3 regions of the Colwellia sp. SU-HH01172 genome follow, and region 1 is predicted to be linked to each of the others. Evidence: predicted binding sites of a transcription regulator. Region 1 holds the regulator's gene; each other region holds the start of a gene.
The links. Region 1 encodes FNR, which switches genes on or off when oxygen is low (the NO sensors DNR and NnrR bind a similar motif). Its sites were predicted from a motif close to TTGATCTAGATCAA; they were not measured.

Region 1 (6,863 bases):
CTTCTACCACAGTATCTTCGATTGAACTAGGCAGTAAAAATACTCTTGAAAGTGCGGAAAGGCTGAAAGAAACTGGCAGTACGCTGGATAATATTGCCAGCGAAATTGTTAACTTGACCGAAATGAATACCTCTGTTGCATCGGCTACAAAAGAGCAAACATTAGCCACGTCAGAAATAAGTCAAAATATCGTAATGATTGCTAATTCTGCCGATCAAACCAAAGAAAACATGGTCAAGTCAGAAGAATTATGTGATGGCTTACATCAAGAGTCTAATACTCTAAAAGATCTAATCGGCAGATTTACCTTATAAAGCTGGAGGAAAGTCATAATTTTCTTATTTTAAAAGTTAAGCAGAGGACTGACTCTGCTCAAGCTTCTAAAAGAAAATATTAACTGTCGTGAGCTACTCGACATCAAGCGGGGAAATATAACCATCTGGCTTTAATGCCAACACATCGCAGTTTAGCCGATCAATAACATGCTCAGCGGTATTACCAATCAAGGCCGCAGATAATCCCGTTCGGCCTACGGTGCCTAGAATCACTAATTCAGCGTCCAAGTCATTAGCCAGGCTTTCAATAACGTCCTCTGGTAAACCTTCTTTGATATGAGTGTTTTCTTTACTTATATTAAATGCTTTAGCATGTTCAAACATGGCATTTTCATGATGCTTTAACATCGAACGATTATAATCGCTGGCATTAAATTCAGGAATTTCAATGGCGATGTTAACGGGTGTACCAGGGAAAGAATTAACTAAGTGTAAGTTAGCTTTCATTACTTTGGTTAACTGTTTGGCTTCGGCGGTAATTTTATCGTTTAGTGAGCGATGTTCTTCTTCATCACTACCAATATTGAGTGCCGCAACAATATTGCCGTTGTCTGGCCATAAATGTTCTTTCACCAGTAACACTGGACATGGGCATTTACGTAAAATATGCCAATCAGTCGGTGTGAAGATGACTGATTTTAGTTTATCGTGTTGATGCGTGCCCTTAATAACGATGTCGTAGCCATTTTTAAGCACTTGCTCAATGATTTGTTCAAAGGGGCGGTTATGCCAAATAACTTGGCAATCAATACTGAGTTCAGCAACATCAAGCTCTGAGATAATTGACTGTAACCATTGAGTTCTGTCGTTGATCACCGATTGACGCATAGCCTCTCGCTCATCGCTTGAAAGCATGGTGGTCATTTCATAAGAAAAATCATATATGGTCAAAAATGCTGTAATGCTAGCGCCTGTTTTACGGGCCAATTCTAGTGCACGCTCTAAAGCTTTTTGATCTTCTGTTGTTGGGTCAACAATAGCGAGTATTTTTTGATACTTTTCCATATCTAATTCCTTTATCAATTGTCTACTGTAACTATAACAATAGACCACTTTGAGTCAATAATAGTTGTTTTAAATCAAATTATTATCGTCTCTAAGATAAACAACAATTCACGCTAAGCATAGCGTGAATTGTTTCAATAAGGAAATTTAGAAAAGTAAGAAGGGGTTAAAGCGCTGCGCACTCGTTTAATTTATCAATATCTAAAATGGTGATGAGTTTGCCATCAACTTGGATCAAGCCATTTTTATGGAAACGATTAAGCAAACGGCTAATGGTTTCAACCGTTAAACCAATATAGTTGCCAATATCACTGCGAGTCATCGACAAACGAAACTCTGACGCCGATAAACCACGAGCATGGTAACGAGTACTTAAGGTACTAATAAACGTTGCTAATCGTTGTTCGGCATTTTTTCGGTTCAGCAAGGTTAGCATTTCTTGATCGCCACGAATTTCCGTACTCATCATGCGTAAAATTTGTTTTTTTAGTTTCGGCATGCTGTTAGATAAGGTATCAAGTGTGTTGTAAGGGATTTCACAGACCATAGAGGTTTCTAAAGCTTTGGCAAAGCTTGGATGTTCTGCATTGGCAATGGCATCAAAACCCAATAAGTCACCTGCTAAATGAAATCCGGTAATTTGCTCTTCACCTTGCTCGTTTACCGTGTAGGTTTTAAAGGTACCTGAACGGATGGCGTACAATGCATGCATAGGCTGGCCATCATTAAATATTTGCTCACCTTTATGAATAGGTCGCTTACGATCGATAATATTATCTAAGGTATCGAGTTCTTTATCGTTTAAAGAAAACGGTATGCATAGCTCACTAATGCTACAGTTTTGACAGTGAATATGTTGCTGACCTGTACACGATTTATTACTCATAATGACCTATAGTTCATTTGCATTTTAATGATGTGGATCATATTAGATGCGTTATAGATATGCAATAAGTATAGTATAAATACCGTATAAAATCACCAGAATAGCGGCGAGTTTTCTAAAGAGCGTATTGCTCAGTAGGGACTTAATACTGATAGTGCCCAGTGAGACAGAAAGTAATGCTGGCAGGGTACCTAGGCCAAAGAAAAACATAATTAAGGCGCCGTTAATAGTATTAGCGCTGGCTAATGCCCAGGTAAGAGTTGAGTATACCAAACCACAAGGCAACCAGCCCCATAATGCCCCTAAGGCAAATGCACTACGAGTATTTTTAATCGGAATAAACTTCTTGGTATTAGGGGAAATATGGCGCCATAGTTTTTTACCAATATGCTCGACATGGCTTAACCACATTAACCACTGTCCTAGATATAAACCGAGTAAGATAAGAAAGATGCCAGCGACAGTTTTTAACGCTGCAATGGGCAAACCGACATTTTTTGCCGCCATTGAACTGGTAAACGCGACTAATGCGCCAATGAGACTGTAAGAAAAAATTCGTCCGAAATTATAGGCAAAAACAATGCGATATTTGTTATTGCTGACCTCATTCGATATTGCTGTGGTGAGCATGGTACTAATGCCACCACACATCACGATACAATGCCCAGAGCCTAATAAGCCAATAACAAATGCTGAGAAGTAATCTAGGGTCATATTAAGGGTTACTTCTGTGTATCTTGCTCGTTATTTATCGTGGAATTATCGTCGTCGTTATCAACTTGTTCGTCTTTTTTTTCGTTGGCATCGTCATATAAAATACTCATGCCTTGTTTTTCTAGATCATCGAATTGTTCTGTTTTTACCGCCCAAAAGAAGATATAAATACCAACAGCCGTTAACAGAATAGCAATAGGGATCAATACGTAAATTACACTCATTTTCTTAATAGCCTTAACGAATTACTCACCACTAAAATTGAACTGGCAGACATGCCAATAACAGCCATGTATGGTGCAATATAACCCATAACCGCCAAAGGTAATACGATGGCATTGTAACCAAATGCCCAAAGGTAGTTTTGCTTTATAATTTTTGCAGTGCGTATGGAAACATCTCTCAAGGTCTGAACTGATTTGAGTTTATTGTTGAGTAAAATGACATCAGCACCGTTTTTAGCAATGTCAGTGCCGCTGCCCATGGCAATGGATAAATGTGCCGCGCCTAATACTGGACTATCGTTGACGCCGTCACCAATCATAGCAACGGTATGAGACAATTGTTGGGCTTTAATGGCGTTGACTTTATCTTGGGCTGACAAATTTGCTTGTACGTCATTAAGCTTTAGTTGGCTTTGTAGTTTATTGCAACCGACTAAGTGATCGCCAGAAAGCATTAAGGTTTTAACTTGATTGTTATGCAGAAATTCAATCAGTGCTTTGGCGTCATCACGTAAACCGTCATGCAAATAGAATTCTGCTATTAAGGTTTCATTCTCCATCAGCACACATTGGGCGCTATGAGCTTGCTCGCTGTTATTATCAAGTAACCAAGAGTTTTTACCTATTCGGTAATGTTTTTGCTTTATTTCACCCGAAATTCCCGCTCCTGGAGCAACAACAACTTGGCTAGCTGTGTGGTTAAAGTCGCGATAATCGATAAATGCTTTGGCAAGCGGGTGTGCAGAGTGGGCTTCTAGCGCGGCGGCAATGGCCAATACTTGTTCTGGTCCCGCTGGATTATTGTCAAGTGCATAGTCACCGTATGTAACAACATTAGCAATAGTAAACTCGCCAGTGGTTAACGTACCGGTTTTATCAAATGCCATAGCATCAATTTCAGGCATAGTTTCTAAAACATGCCCGGACTTTACCATAATGCCTTCGCGATTAAGGCGAGTGGTTGCGCAGGTTAGGGCGGTTGGCGTTGCCAGTGATAATGCGCAAGGACAAGTCACGACTAATACTGATAATGTGATCCAAAATGCTTCTGTAGGTTGATGTTGCGCCCAATAAAAAGCCGTACAAGAGGCTGTAAAAAGTATCAAAGCAACGAAATACTGCGCTATTTTGTCAGACAATTTCGCTAATTTAGGCTTATGGGTTTGTGACGTTTCACTTAAACGAATTAACTGACTTAAAAATGACTTTTGATTATTGTGTTTTACTTTAGCGGTTAAATTGCCATCGCCGTTTATTGTGCCGGCGTATATAATATCTTGCGGATGCTTATGCAATGGCAATTGCTCGCCCGATAACATGGCTTCATTAATTTGGCTGCTACCTGAGATAATTTCGCTGTCAGCGGGAATAGTTTCACCGGGTTTAATTAAAATAATGTCGCCGGCATTTAAATTGGTGGCAGCGATAAAGCTTTCTTGATGATCAACCAGCTTAGTTGCGGTCATCGGCATTAGTTTTAATAGATTAGCTGAAACATCTGCTGCTCGGGTACGGGCACGAAACTCTAGGAATTTACCGATGAGCAATAAAAAGGTGAACATTGAGACTGACTCAAAATAAACTTCACCTTGTTGAGTAAAGGTTGCCCAGGCACTGGCTAAAAAGGCTAGTCCTATGGCAATCGAAACCGGCACGTCCATTGACAACTGTTTCGCTTTTAGGGCGAAAAAGGCACTTTTGTAAAATGGAAAGGCGCCATAGGTGACAATAGGTATTGTTAAAAACAAACTTGCCCAACGTAAATAAACTAAGTTGTGTGCGGCCATATCGGAAAAGGCGCCGAAATATAAGCCAAACGCGATCATCATTACCTGCATCATTAAAATGCCGGAAATGCCTAAGCGTTTGATAAAGCTCTTTGCTTGTTTTTTATTTATCTCTTCTGCTGTGCTCGCCTTAAATGGCAGGGCATGATAACCAATTTTTTCAATTAGGCTAAGAATTTCGCTAAGCTTTACGTCTTTTTCTCGCCACTGAACGGTTGCTCTTTGGGTAGTGGCGTTAACATTAATTTTGTTAATACCGCCAAGTTTGCTGATCTGCATTTCTATTAACCAGGCACAAGCTGAACAACTTATGCCTTCAACGGTTAATATGGTTTCTTTAAAGCCGTCATGATAGTAGGCAAACTCATTTTGCAAGTTTTCATCGTCGAGAATTTCGTTGCGCAGTAATTGCTCAGGAACTAATACATCACTTTTTTGGGCCGGGGCGCTGCGAAAACGATAGTAATCCGTCAAACAGTTATCGACAATAGTTTGCGCGACAGCCTGACAGCCGACACAGCACATGGGTTGTTTTTTATCATCTATGTCTGTATGCAAGTCAATGCCATTGGGCACAACTTCACCACAATGAAAACAATCTAAACTCATAAATAGATGCTCATTAATACCAGCTCATTACTTAGCGTCAGTTGGATTCGGGGTAATATCAATGAACTCTGATTGTGGCAAATGGATCACTGATTGAATTTTCCAATGGTGTTCAAACGGACTAATTGTCACGCGCCATTTACCTGAAGTATCTTGGTCAGATTCAAAAAAATGGGTGAAATTACCATTACCATCAGCAGTTAATGCTAAATAAAAATCTCGCTCGGCTAAGGTTGGGTGATAAAAATTAACATTTAACAGTGGAAATTCTTTTTCGATACCAGTGGGGCGAATCGTCAGTTGGTCACCGACAAGTTTTAAACCAAAGCGCATTCCCAACTTTTGCGCCTGTTTAACTTTACTTAGTTCAAGGTTAATAGCTTTACCTTTTTTATAATAATCGTCAATAACTAAGGTATCTGGGTCTGTATTAGCAATAATGAAAGTTGCAATACCGGCAACTACTGCGGTAAAAGGCAATATAAATACAAGCCATGCCCAGGGCTCTTGGTACCAAGATGTTTTCATAAAAATTTCTTATTTGCAGATAGTGCGCACATTATACGACCTTTCTGATATTGGCACTATTAAAAAAGCGTTAATTTGATGAAGTTTAATTTTGCTATCGGCATAAAAAAGCCTTGCTGTAATGAAACACCAAGGCTTTGTTTTTAGTAATAAACTAATTCGTTAGAATAGTGCTTTTACTTTTGCGATAAGCTATAAACATAAGCGCTGATCACGTGAACTTTTTGTTCGCCTAGGATTTTATCCCAAGCAGGCATTACACCAGCACGACCATTAGCAATTGATGTTTCAACAGCGCGTGGAGAGCCGCCGTATAACCAAGTGTTATCGGTTAAGTTTGGCGCGCCTAATGGAATACCCATTTCCGCACTACCTTTACCTTCTGCGCCGTGACAAGCCGCACACATAGCAAATTTAGCTTTACCCGCTTCAGCGGCTGTAGCGTCAACTTCACGACCACTTAAACTCAGTACGAAAGCTGCAACTTCTTTCACGCCTTGCTCACCACCTAATGCTGCACTCCATGCCATCATGCCATTAGCCTTACGGCCGTGCATAATACTTGCCTTGATCATTTCAGGTGAACCACCGTATAACCAATCTTTATCGGCTAGGTTAGGGAAGCCTGTCGTACCACGAGCATCAGAGCCATGACATTGCGAACAGTTTTGTAAAAATAGGCGTTGACCTACTTTTAATGCTTCTTCATCACCCGCTAATGTTTCAATGCTTTGCGCCGCATAAGCTTCAAATATTGGACCATATTTAGCGTCAG
Region 2 (6,863 bases), on a different contig from region 1:
CCGATTGCCAGAATAAACCACATAGCGGCACTACTTGGCGATTTTAAAAACGTCCACATACTCTTTAGCATTTTATACCCCTTCGCGTGATAGCGGCTTATTCATTACCCAATGATTCAACCGGTTTAAAGGTATTCTCAACCAAAGGAGCGGCATCAGCTTGTGTTACATGGCACTGTGAACAAAAGTAACGACGCGGAGAAACATCCGATAGTGTTTTACCGTCACGCGTTTCAAAATGCGTTAAACTAATTTTTGTTGCGCCTGTTTCAGCCGCATGTTTCCAGCTGTGACAACTCAAGCATTTGTTACTATTTAAATCAACACGATAACCACGCGTTTGATGCGGAACCATAGGGGGTTGATGAACATAATTACGCGCTATAGGATTTAAATCTTTTGGTACACGTTTCAGGTTTTCTGCTTTACGGGTTTCATCTAGGGTTGCAGCCCCACGAATGGTCGCTAAACCGCCGGGGTTAACTTCTTCAGCTAATGATGAGCCCGTTAAGAATGTAGCTAATGCCATCACTATAATCGGTAATATTCTCATTGTTTTACCTCCGCCTTAATAGGCAATCTTGTCGTTATTTTAAAAACATCTTGCGAACACACGTCAATACAACGCGCACAATTTGTACAATCAGCTGAGGTGATCATCGGGCCATAACCCTTATTTTCGCCAAACAGTGGCATTTTCAATACTTGCGGCTCAGTACATACGGTAAAGCAATCCATGCACTTATCACACTTTTCACGTTGATAAGCAGAAACTTTAACCGGACTATAACGACCTAAAATATTGTAAAATGCGCCTAATGGGCAAACATGACCACACCAACCGTGCTCTACGAGCAATAAATCAAAGAAGAAAATGCCAATTAATACTATCCAACTAAAGCCCATACCAAAAATCACACCGCGGTGAAACATTGATACTGGGTTTATCAGTTCCCATGCCATAGTACCGAGTATAATTGGTAGCACTAATGACATAGCTAACACCCAGAAACGGGTTTTACGAGATAGCTTAGTTGACGTTCTAATTTTTAACTTTCTACGCAACCAATGCGCACTATCAGTAATCAAATTGACCGGACAAACCCAAGCACAGAAAAAGCGCCCACCGACAAAAAAGTAAAAAGCGGCAACAATAACAGCACCAATAATTGCCGTTAGCTCTGGAATATGACCTGCTGCAAATGATTGCAACAACATAAAAGGGTCGGTCATGGGCACAGTGTCCAATAAAACACTTGCGCTCAAATTCCCTTTTAAAATCCAGATCCCAGCCAGAGGACCTAATAAAAACAGGGCAAGTATGCCGAGTTGACTAAGTCTTCGTAGCAGCAAAAATTTATGCGCACCAAACCAACCTTTTAACTCAATAGCTTCTTGTCCGACTGAGGCTTTCATTATGAACCTCCGCCAGGTAAGCGATCAGGCAAATCAAGCACTTCATCTATTAATGAACCACCGGCTTTGTCTTTTTCAATCCAACCCCAACGGTAATGATGGCCTAATTCACCTTTAGCTATTTCTCGTGGTAGTACTTTTATCGCAGCATCTTCTAGCGGGCAAGCATGTTCACATTTACCACAACCAGTACACAAATCTGAATGCACGGTCGGAATAAACATCGCATGATGGCCGGTGCGGGTATTACGCTCAATTTCCAACGTAATGGCTTCATCAATCAAGGGGCAAACCCGATGACAGATATCACAACGTAAGCCCTGCGTATTAAGACATGTTTCCCTATCGATAAGGACGGCAAGCCCCATTTTTGCATCGTTAATTGATTCCAACTCAGGCGAAATTGCCCCGGTTGGACATGCGGTTTGGCAAGGAATATCCTCACACATTTCGCACGGAATTAAACTCGCATCAAAATAAGGTGTTCCAGTGGTTACTGGTTCAAACATCTTGCCTAACTTTAACGTATCGTAAGGACAGGCTTCTACACATAAGCCACAACGTACACACGCGGCTAGAAAATCTTCTTCTGTTAATGCTCCTGGCGGACGTAAACATTGTGCTGATAAACTTTGTGATTGCTTGGCATAGCCAGCCAACCCTAGCCCTAAAAGGCTAGTGCCACAAACACCACGGCCAGCGTCAGTTATAAACTGGCGTCTAGACATTTTCCTTGGTTGGTGGCGTTTATCAGCAGTCATGTTACGTCTCTGTTATCCGATTAAAATGATTCGTTAAACATCAAAGTAATTAAGCTTTGATAATTTTAACGGCACACTTTTTAAAGTCCGTTTCTTTTGAAAGCGGATCAGTTGCATCAAGTGTTAATTTATTGGTTAGCTGCTTAGCGTCAAACCAAGGCATAAATACTAAGCCTTTAGGCGGACGGTTACGGCCTCGGGTTTCAACACGTGTTCGTACTTCACCACGACGAGATTGAATAATACATTCTTGACCACGGCGTAAATCACGTTTTTTAGCATCCTCTGGGTGCATAAATATCACCGCATCAGGGAAGGCTTTATGCAGCTCAGGTACACGAGCAGTCATTGAACCTGAATGCCAATGTTCAAGCACACGACCGGTACTTAACCACAAGTCAAATTCTTCATCTGGAGACTCAGCTGGTGGCTCATAAGGTAAGGCAAAGATATTCGCTTTATTATCTTTTTTACCATAAAACTGCACTTCACTGCCTTTAGCCACATATGGATCATATCCTTCACGGAAACGCCATAATGTTTCTTTACCATCAACTACCGGCCAACGTAAGCCACGTGCTTCATGATAGACGTCAAAATCAGCTAAATCATGAGCATGGCCACGACCAAAGCTAGCATATTCTTCAAATAAACCTTTTTGAATATAAAAACCAAAATGGTCAGCTTCTTGGTTGCTATCACCTTTACAGTCAGACGTTGGGAACTTATCAACACTACCGTTAGCGTATAGTACGTCATACATGGTTTTACCACGTACTTCTGGTTGCTTAGCAATTAACTCTTCAGGCCAAACATCTTCAATTTTAAAGCGTTTAGAGAATTCTACTAACTGCCATAAATCAGAACGAGCTTCGCCTGGCGCACTAACTTGTTGATGCCAAAATTGCGTACGACGCTCGGCATTACCGTAAGCACCTTCTTTTTCTACCCACATTGCTGTTGGTAAAATCAGATCAGCTGCTTGTGCAGTAACGGTTGGGTATGGGTCAGAAACCACAATGAAGTTTTCAGGATTACGATAGCCCGGCAAAGTTTCTTCATTCATGTTTGCCGCAGCTTGCACGTTGTTGTTACATTGCACCCAATAAGCATTCAACTTACCGTCTTTAAGCATACGGTTTTGTAATACCGCGTGATAACCTGGTTTTGGTGGAATAGTACCTTCTGGAAGTTTCCAAATTTTCTCAGCCGTTGCTCTGTGCTTAGGGTTTTTAACCACTAAATCAGCCGGTAAACGGTGTGAGAAGGTCCCTACTTCACGCGCGGTACCACACGCTGACGGTTGACCGGTTAATGAGAACGGGCTATTACCTGGCTCAGAAATTTTACCGGTTAACAAATGCACGTTATACATTAGGTTATTGGCCCAAACACCACGAGTATGCTGGTTGAAGCCCATAGTCCAGAAAGACGTGACTTTTACTTTTGGATCAGCGTAAAGTTTCGCCATTTCAATTAAGTTAGCTTCAGGTACACCCGATAGTTTTGAGGCATACTCAACCGTATAGGTGCTAACAAATTTAGCATAAGCTTCAAAGCTCATCGGCTTAGAACCACCCTTACCTGGGTTTTTCGCAGCTTGCTCTAATGGATGCGTTGGACGTAAACCATAACCAATATCGGTAACACCTTCACGAATATTGACATGCTTTTTCAAGAAGTCTTCGTTAACGGCATTATTTTGAATAATGTAGTTAGCTATAAAGTTTAGAATGGCCAAGTCGGTTTGTGGCGTAAATACCATACCGTTATCAGCAAGTTCAAAACTACGATGTTTAAAGGTAGATAATACATGTACTTTGACATGCGGTGCACTTAAACGACGATCAGTTAAACGTGACCATAGAATAGGATGCATTTCTGCCATATTTGAGCCCCAAAGCACAAATGCGTCAGCATGTTCTAAATCGTCATAACAGCCCATAGGCTCGTCGATACCAAAGGTACGCATAAAGCCACCAACAGCAGACGCCATACAGTGACGGGCATTGGGATCGATGTTATTTGAACGGAAACCTGCTTTCATTAATTTAGAAGCAGCATAGCCTTCCCACACTGTCCATTGGCCTGAGCCAAACATGCCAACGGAAGTAGGGCCTTTTTTCTTGATCGCCGCTTTAAATTTATCCGCCATGACATCAAAGGCTTTATCCCAGCTCACTGGGGTAAAATCACCTTCTTTATCAAACTCACCATCGGTCATTCTTAATAACGGTTGAGTTAAACGGTCTTTACCGTACATAATTTTTGATAAGAAATAACCTTTAATACAGTTAAGGCCTTTGTTTACTGGCGCATCTGGGTCACCTTGTGTAGCAACTACTTTGCCTTGTTGCGTCCCCACTAAGACACTACAACCGGTACCACAGAATCGACACGGTGCTTTATCCCATTTGATGGCACTGTCTGAAGATTTTGTGATCAGATTCGATGCCGAAGCTGGAATCGCAACACCTGCCGCAACAGCTGTCGCTGCAACCGCATTTGCTTTGATAAAATCACGTCTTGTTAAAGTCATTGTTTTTCCCCCTGATGCTGAGGTAAGCCAGCGTCATTGTGATGAAATATTAATGATGATGAAATAACACCAGGTACATTACCCATGTCAGTAATCGTCTCAATAATACGTTGTGCTTGATTTTTCTCGCCTTCAATCGATTCAACAGTAACCACTAAGCTACCATTCTCCCCTTTGACATGAACTTCTGCGCCAGGGAACTCGCCCAAATCAGCAGCCACTTTCTCTGCCTTCTCTGGATGAGCCATAAACATAACTCCTGCTATATTTACGGGGCTTTCTTCTAAAAGATTAATCACATTATTCGCCCTCTTTATTTAAATTCTATTCTGTTAGGTTTATCAAAAACCTAGATAAACTGTGTTACTCGGTTGGCTTGGCACCAAACATTTTCAAAATAATTACTGCAACAATCGCCGTGGCAATAAAACCAAATAAGAAAATAAATGGCATTGAGGAGTACCCCAATACATTCCATATTAGTTGTTCTAATTCACTCATTTTGTGCTCCTAAAGAAGACGTTGATAGTTTGATTGCAGACTCGGGACATACCGAAACACAAGCGCCACAGCCATTGCAGTCATTTAAAATAATATTGGGTTGAGGCACCGAGGCCTGAAGGTATTTAAAAACGATAGCTTCTGTTTCGCAGCTATCTTGGCAGATTTGACAATGTATTTGCTTCGTTGCTAGGCAACCTGAGCTAATTTCTATATTAAGTTGCCAAGGAGAGGTATCGAAAGCGTTAAATAATGGCTCATCACAAGCTAAAACACATTGTTGACAAAAGGTACATTCACCAGCGTTAAAGTTTATTTCTGGAAAGCCGCCATCACCTTTGATAATAATATTTTCTTCGCAAGCAGTTTGGCATTTACCACATTGCGTACAACCGCGAGTAAATAAAGCTTCGTCAGCTGTCCAAGGCAGCCTAATTGCAGGAGGAGTTGAAACTTTTTTTGCTCGCATAAAGTTGCGACGACGTAAATCAACCATGGAAACCTATTACTACATTTGCCTGTAAGGCTTTTATCCTTACCAGAACTTATCAATGCCAAACATTATGTGACGACAATACAATATCTATTAGTCAAATAACTTGATGTAAATCAAAATACTTAAGTACGTTACAAATAAAACCCTATTTAAACTAAGGTTAACATTTAAAAACAAAAATCAATCAATATAAAGCATAGACTATCCATTGTTTTTTAATCATTTTTTGTTTTATTTAATCAAAAAGACAAAGCCGTTACTTTTTTATAGTCCAATAACAAAAAAAGACCAACTATGTGGTCTTTTTTTACCTAATTGCTAATGATTCTTATTTAGAAACTTCAATGCGTTCAATGAGATGAAAAACTTTATCAGAGTTTTTTTCCATTCGAAAATCAAGTTGCACAACCAGTCCTGATTTCGCCATGCTATTCTTCGAACCATACTGCCATTTTGCCAGTGCATCCATGGCTGCTTTATCGAAAACATTTTCAGGCTCTGCCGCAACAACACGAATGTTATTTGTCATACCATGACTATCAACATCAAACTTAAGCAGCACAGCACCTTCTACACCATCTTTTGCCGCTTGAATGGGGTACTTTGGCTCAACCCGCATAATAGGATAAACATCGTTTACCGATTTCTTATGTTTGGCACTATCTCCTGCTATGCCTTGCTGACCAACATGACCTGCATAGCTTACGCTGGTTACCAATGCTGCCATCACAACACCATAAAGGCTCAGTGCTGGCTTACCTAGTGCGTTAAGGTTTTTTATTTGCTTTATTCTTTCTAACATTACAGTTTTATCTCCATATTCATTAAACGATAAGTGAGCAAAAGCGAATCGCTGCTTTTGTTGAGCGGTAATTAACAATGCTCGACTATAGTTAATCCTGCTATCTAACTGCTTGCGCGCCAGCGTGGTTTGGTCACAGGAAAGTTCTTGGTCACGGCGAAATCTTATATAAGCTAGCCAAACCAAAGGGTGAAACCAAAATAACGCGATTAATATAAATGCGGCTAGGTTCCAATAAATGTCATTGCGATCAAAATGACAAATTTCGTGGGCAACAATAAGTTGCTGTTGTTCATGGTTATATAAATTAAGAAAGTTACTCGGTAGTACTAATTTGGCTGAAACAAA
Region 3 (6,863 bases), on a different contig from region 1:
AGTCAGACTCGCTGGGATAAAATTGTTGCCTGTTACCAACTACTCGAACAGATAGCACCGTCGCCTCTAAACCAATTAAATCGCGCAATTGCTACTGCGGAATGGCAAAGCCCTCAAGCAGGGTTAGCGGTATTAGAATCGACTGACTTCCCCGATTGGCTAAATCATTCCTATCATTGGTATACGGTGCAGGCTGATTTACTTTTTCGTTGTGGCAACGCCGTTCGAGGGAAAAAATACGCTGAACTCGCAATAGCGTCCGCCCCTACCGAAGGTATTAAGCAATTATTATATAAACGACTGCTAGCAAAATAATATTTTTTGTTCGTTAGTAGCTGTCAGCATAATACAAGTACCACGGCTAAGGCAGTATCACGGAACTATTCCCCAAAAACCAATGTCACTAGGCAAGTCGTGCTTTAAAATTATCTTTATAACGACGAGATAAATTCAAAATCTTGCCATTATTGAGCTTAACTTCACTGTCGCCGCTACTCAATGGCGTGATCGATTCAACGCAATTTAAATTGATGGCATGCGAGCGATGAATACGGCAAAAACCTTTCTCGGTAATTTTTTCACTTAATTGAGTTAAAGTGGCTCGGGTAGGGTAAATGCGACCATTGATATGTAAATTAACATAATTTCCCGCTGATTCTAGCCACTCAACATCGGTAATTTTGATAATAAACTCTTTGCCCAATTTCTTAACCAACAATCGATCAATATCATTTTTGCTATCAGCGCTTTCATCAACATCTTCACCTTGCGCCACGGGATTCGCTTCACCCGACAAACGACTCAAAATAAATTCATATGCTTTAATCACGCCTATAAAAAAGATAAAAGCCCATAAGTCTTTTCGATACTCATAGAAAAGTTCATACCAAATATCACCAAAGTCATAATGGCCTTGAGCCAAAATATAGACGAGTTTGCGCAGCCCAACCATAATGCCAACATGTAGCAGCGAAAAAACTATTGAGGCTAAAAAATAAAGCAATATGGAGCGCTTTAACTGCTGCCAACTAAAAGGTACTAGGCGCAGTAAAACCACCATAAATGGGAACAGCAGTAAAACACTTAACGCACTAGAATATTCCCAAACAAAAGGTTCCCACAAGGCAAATGGTATAGCCTCTCCTTTACGCTTTGCTTCCATAATAACCGAAGTCGCCTGCAGCGTACTGTTAATAAAAAAGTAAATAAAGAGTACGACAACTTCATAACGTAACTTATATTTTTGAAAATGTGCCAGCTTAGTCATGGTAACGTGTCTCAAACAATTAACTGCTATCCCTGTATTCCACCACTTGTCCCTAACCATTGTTTTTAGGGCATTTTAGGTGGGCATTAATTTAGTGTATCAGTGATTATCACTTTATCACAAGCAAACTGAGTCACGACAATAATGCAAAAATTAACTGCCTTTACACAACTTTTCATTCCTGAAAAAAGCCGAATGCCCAAGCGCAGATACGACCTTGATTGGTTAAGAGTGATCGCCTTTGGCTTATTGATTTTATTTCATTGTGGCATGTTCTATGTCGAAAACTGGGGCTGGCACGTTAAAAGCCAATATCGCTCACAGCCATTAGAAAATATTATGCTACTGGTAGAGCCTTGGCGTATGGCCTTGCTGTGGCTTATTTCGGGAATTGCTATTCGCTTTATTATGGCGAAAGTTACCATTTGGCGCTTTATTAGCATGCGCTCTTTACGCATATTATTACCTTTGTTATTTGGTATTTTAATTGTTGTGCCACCACAACTCTATATTGAAATGACCAATAACGGCGATCTCAACATGAGTTATTGGCAGTTCATCAAGGTTTTCTTTAGCGGTGGCAATGGCGTTTTCGATAAATATCAATCTGGTATTTGGCCTCATATTGATGTCAATCATTTATGGTTTTTACGCTCACTTTGGCAATATTCATTGCTACTACTTTGCCTATTGCCGTTACTTAACACAGCAAAAATCGTCAATGCCGTTAACTGGCTATTCAAACAACGAGGCCCTGTCGCAATACTTATTGCAACGCTACCATTGTTTATTATCCAAATTAATTGGCCTATGAATGAGGTACGTTACCCGCTTGGTTTCACCTTTATGGTTTACGGCTATTTAATTGGCTGGCAGCAAAATTTTTGGCGAAGACTAGAAGCTAACTTAATTTGGTTAATATGCAGTTTTGTTGCAGGTTATGTTAGCTTTATCTATTTTTACGATCAGATCTGGTTAGCTGAGCTTGCAAACCCAAAAAGTCATGATTCATGGTTATTAATGTTAGGCATGTTCAACTACAGTTTACTGCGTGTTTTAGGTGTTCTGGCATTATTTTCCTTGGCCTATAAGTTACTTAATAAAAACTCAAAACAACTGCAGTATTTAAATGAAGCGGTATACCCGTTTTATATCCTTCATCAAACCTTCATTATTGTTATTGGCTACCACTTGTCCAAGCTACAGTTAGGGGCAACTTTAGAACCCTTACTCCTCATTTCAAGCACCATTATTGCCTGTCTGTTCAGTTATGAAGTCATTAAGCGTATCAATATTCTACGACCCTGCTTTGGTTTAACAATGAACAAGCACAATAGCTTAGTTCAACAACGCTTTGCTTATATTGCTGCAGTTTTACTTGTGGTACCTATTGGTATCGAGATTTTGATTTAAATCGCAACTAAAACCGTAAAAATTCTATCCCGAAGGAAAAAGTGAATATGACAGTGATCTAAATCAATAATCGAATCGAATGAGTTATTTACAATGTTTACTTAAGCTATTTCTTTTCTCTAGGAGTGAGTTATGAACATTATAGATATGCTAATCAATGATCCCGTAGTACTTATCTCATTTATTGGTTTGGCTATTGTATTAGGCATTTGCAGCTTTTATGTCTACTACTTTTTAAAACATATAAGTGAAGATGAAAAGTAACCACTAATAAGCCAACTTTAGCTATCAACTGATAGGGTTGTACAGTTTTAGCGTGAGTTTACTTATTTTGCTATACTCATGATTCACTAGCAGCGGATCATGAGTATATAGGTGTGTTATGGAATTATCAGTCAACCAAGCATCGAGTTCTTTAAGCCTATTGCAGCGCCTTGAGCAGGATAAGGAAAAAGAACAAGAAAAGCTCGCCTCTGGCAAACGTATTAATTCAGCCGCTGATGACCCTGCTGGGTTACAAATTGCCTCAAGATTAACCGCAGAACTAAACAGTACTCAGCAACTTAGCTTTAACGCTCAAGATCAAGTTAACCAGAATAACGTCCAAGCTGGTGGCATAAGTGCCATCAACGAAAGTTTACAACGTGCCAACGAACTTTCCATTCAGTCTGCTAACCCATTAAGTGATAGTAGTGCAATTCAAGGTGAATTGGACCAATTAACCGAGCAAATTAACGCCGTTGCTAGTGAAACATTGGGTGTTGATAACTTTCTACCTAGCCTAGATGCCACCGATCCAGCAACAAGCCAACAAGCAATAACTGACGCAAGCAGTGTATTAGGCGCAACCGCCACCAATTTAGGCGCAGAAAGTAATGCACTAGCCAGTCAAGTTGCCACCTATGACACGCAATTTGTTAATACGTCAGCATCTCGCTCTAGAATTGAAGACACAGACATTGCTAATGCATCAGCCGAACAACAACAAACGGCGACATTGATTCAAGCAACCATTATTAATAAAAAAGATGAAGAGTCGCGTAAAGGCTTATTAATAAATCAATTAGTTTAGTGCATCATACCGTCAACTTTTAACTAAGTTATCGACCTTAGGTGGGCATTAACGCCGTTTTACCGTACAATAATTTTTTATATTTTTCAGCCTCGATAACCTTATGTTTACCAAAAGTTCATTCTCGCCTGCTTGGTGGCTTAAAAATGGCCATATCCAAACCATGGCGGCGAAATTTTTCCGACGTCACCAAAGCATAGAAACCAGCGATGAAACCTTAGAGCTACCTGACGGCGATTTTGTCGATTTAGCCTGGACTGAGAAAGTAAGCTCTGATTGCAACCGGCCCATTATCGCGGTTTTACACGGTTTAGAAGGCTCTAAAAATAGCCATTACGCCAAGGGCATGCTTTTAGCGATTAAAGCAAAAGGCTGGGTTGGGGTTTTAATGCATTTTCGAGGCTGTAGTGGCCGACCAAACCGAATGGCAAAGTCTTATCATAGCGGCCAAACTTGCGATGTCGACTTCTTTAGCCGCCATTTAGCTAACAGTTACCCGCAAGCCAAAAAAGCCATTGTTGGCTTTTCTCTAGGGGGCAATGTACTAACGCGTTACTTGGCCGAACAAAAAGAAAATATTTATCAAGCCGCCAGTGTTATTTGTGCACCACTAGAATTATCAAGTTGTTGCGATAGGATAAACCAAGGCTTCTCACGCGTTTACCAAAAATACCTTGTTGATATGCTAAAAAATAGCACCTTGGAAAAGATGAAGATTAATTTGCTTACTAATATCGATAAAAGCAAGTTGTTAACTATTCGCTCTATCAGAGATTTTGACCAAATGGTGACAGCACCTGTTAATGGTTTTATCGACGCAAATGATTATTATCAACAAGCCAGTGGTCGTGATGTTATTAATGATATTCAAGCCCCGTGCTTGATTATTCACGCTAGCGATGACCCGTTCTTGTGCCACGCTAATACCACGGCAATTGAACGATTACCTGACAATATCACCTTTGAAGTCAGTGAGCGTGGTGGCCATGTTGGCTTTATCAGTGGTAACAACCCTTTCAAACCACAATTTTGGTTAGAAACACGGATACCCGAATTTTTTTCGAGACATTTATGATTATTCCATTAGAGACATTACCAAAAGAAACAGTAACGGCAATTATTGAAAACTTTGTGCTTAGAGAAGGCACCGAGTATGGCAGTGAAGATGTTGCACTTAGCGACAAAATTAAGCAGGTATATCAGCAGTTGTCACAAGGAACTGCATTACTTGTATATTCTGAACTACATGAAACGGTAAATATTTTGCCAGCAGACCAGTTTGTGGAAGGTATTGAGCAAGAAGAGCAATAACATTTTGCTTTTATATCAATTCTAATCCTACGGCATTAGCAGATATCAAAAACAAAAAAGGCACTTTTGAAGTGCCTTTTTTGCTTGTAGTGAAAATAGCAACTAGTGAGTAAAAGTTACCGAAAAATTCACTGGCACAACATAGTCTATGCTAGGTAACGCCGCCAATTCTTTTAGTTTATTTATACCTGCGACAATACCGAAGGCATCCGCTTTAATAAAGAATGGTTTAACTGTGGTCACAAACAAGCTGTCTTTACTAAGCTTGCTAACATTAACGTCTATCATGATGGCTTGGCTTTGACCATGAAAGTTCAATGTACCAGAGACACTTGTTACACGACTTTCCCCGACCTTTAGCGTCGCCAACATTTTATTATCTAGCTGAGCATTAAATAAAGCTGAAAGATATTTATCCGACTCGAACAGAAACTTTTTCATCCGTTCATCTCTAATGGCAATATTGGTATCAACACTGGTCAAATCAACTTTAATGTTAACCTTGCCATTATTGTCAATACTGCCCTCTAACTTTTTAAAACTGTGGTTTTCAGCAATACTGGCTTTTTTAACTGAAACAAAATTAAGTCGTGAATTTTCATTGTCTAATTTCCATGCCGCTAAGCTAGGTAAGCTCATTAGCGCCAAAGAAAATAGAGTTAGCAATATTTTTGTAGATTTGCGCATTAAGCACTCCATTGTTTAATTTAGGTTTGCACCATATTTAGTATATTTAACGACGACTTAACACTTTTACCACAGCGAATTGCTGACAATATATCATCAATTACCCCAATGGCCTAACGCATCGCTCGGTGCGGTTTAATCACATGTTGCCATGGTATCGCTTTATTCCCTAATGATAGAAAATCTGGCTGCATTAAGGTTTCCCGTTGATTATAAGTTAAGGGATTAAACTCACTATCAATAATGCTGCCACCCGCTTGTTCAATTATACAATGGCTAGCACCAGTATCCCATTCACCTGTTGGGCCAACCCTTAAATAACAGTCGGCACCACCTTCGGCGATTAAACAGTTCTTTAATGAACAACTGCCAAGGGCGATATGATCATAGGAAAACTCATCATTTAAATATTGCCCCATTAAATTTATATCTTGGCGTCGGCTAATAGCAACCTTTATACGGCGTTTACCATCGTATTCAGCAACCTGAATTTTATGGCTGGCAAGGTTATCCTCTTTAAAAGCGCCTAAATTATTTTGCCCGTAATAAGTTAGCTGATGATCTGGGGCATGAATAACACCAATGCTAGGCCAACCATTTTCAACCAGCGCAATGTTAACAGCAAAATCACCGCTACCAATAATAAACTCACCTGTGCCATCAATAGGATCTAATAACCAATAACGCGACCATTTGCCTCGTTCAGCCAGCGGCAAAGCACCAACTTCTTCTGAGATCACGGGAATGTCAGGGGTTAAGGTTCTCAGCTTATCCATTAAAACATCGTTTGATGCGATATCTGCACTTGTTACCGGGCTGTTGTCAGCTTTAACTTCTGAGGTAAAGTCTTTTTGTTTATAATATCGAGCAACTTCTTGCCCTGCACTTTTAGCACTTTCAATTGCAATAGATAATAGTTTGTCTGGGCTCATTAAATAGCTCCCAAGTGATCTTTAACTAATAATAACGCAGCAATACTGCGGGCCTCATTAAAATCGCTCGCCGCGAGTAACTCTTGATAGTCAGCCAAACGCCAAGGTACCACTTCCAACTCTTCCGGCTCATCACCAACTAATTTTTCCGAATAAAGTTGTTCGCCTAGAAAAATAGTCA

Region 2: a site for FNR is predicted at 5,817-5,830, ahead of napF (ferredoxin-type protein NapF). Genes of this name have one in related genera too.
Region 3: a site for FNR is predicted at 2,734-2,747, ahead of AC27JP_RS19985 (DUF3149 domain-containing protein). Genes of this name have one in related genera too.

The regions. Positions count from the first base shown of each region.
Region 1 covers NZ_BAAJMB010000004.1:263,220-270,082, forward strand. Annotated here, with positions in the region: gene AC27JP_RS12605 (methyl-accepting chemotaxis protein) at 1-314, shown strand, start outside; gene uspE (universal stress protein UspE) at 408-1,340, opposite strand; gene fnr (fumarate/nitrate reduction transcriptional regulator Fnr) at 1,507-2,226, opposite strand; gene AC27JP_RS12620 (sulfite exporter TauE/SafE family protein) at 2,278-2,940, opposite strand; gene ccoS (cbb3-type cytochrome oxidase assembly protein CcoS) at 2,949-3,164, opposite strand; gene AC27JP_RS12630 (heavy metal translocating P-type ATPase) at 3,161-5,560, opposite strand; gene AC27JP_RS12635 (FixH family protein) at 5,588-6,088, opposite strand; gene ccoP (cytochrome-c oxidase, cbb3-type subunit III) at 6,265-6,863, opposite strand, start outside.
Region 2 covers NZ_BAAJMB010000005.1:192,609-199,471, reverse strand. Annotated here, with positions in the region: gene AC27JP_RS14475 (NapC/NirT family cytochrome c) at 1-71, opposite strand, end outside; gene AC27JP_RS14470 (nitrate reductase cytochrome c-type subunit) at 98-529, opposite strand; gene napH (quinol dehydrogenase ferredoxin subunit NapH) at 550-1,416, opposite strand; gene napG (ferredoxin-type protein NapG) at 1,416-2,177, opposite strand; gene napA (nitrate reductase catalytic subunit NapA) at 2,227-4,716, opposite strand; gene AC27JP_RS14450 (chaperone NapD) at 4,713-5,015, opposite strand; gene AC27JP_RS14445 (TIGR02808 family protein) at 5,080-5,217, opposite strand; gene napF (ferredoxin-type protein NapF) at 5,210-5,713, opposite strand; gene AC27JP_RS14435 (M56 family metallopeptidase) at 6,042-6,863, opposite strand, start outside.
Region 3 covers NZ_BAAJMB010000010.1:86,678-93,540, reverse strand. Annotated here, with positions in the region: gene AC27JP_RS20000 (RNA polymerase sigma factor) at 1-315, shown strand, start outside; gene AC27JP_RS19995 (LytTR family DNA-binding domain-containing protein) at 404-1,267, opposite strand; gene AC27JP_RS19990 (acyltransferase family protein) at 1,412-2,680, shown strand; gene AC27JP_RS19985 (DUF3149 domain-containing protein) at 2,813-2,944, shown strand; gene AC27JP_RS19980 (flagellin) at 3,063-3,752, shown strand; gene AC27JP_RS19975 (hydrolase) at 3,856-4,827, shown strand; gene AC27JP_RS19970 (YheU family protein) at 4,824-5,063, shown strand; gene AC27JP_RS19965 (YceI family protein) at 5,166-5,750, opposite strand; gene cysQ (3'(2'),5'-bisphosphate nucleotidase CysQ) at 5,864-6,682, opposite strand; gene nudE (ADP compounds hydrolase NudE) at 6,682-6,863, opposite strand, start outside.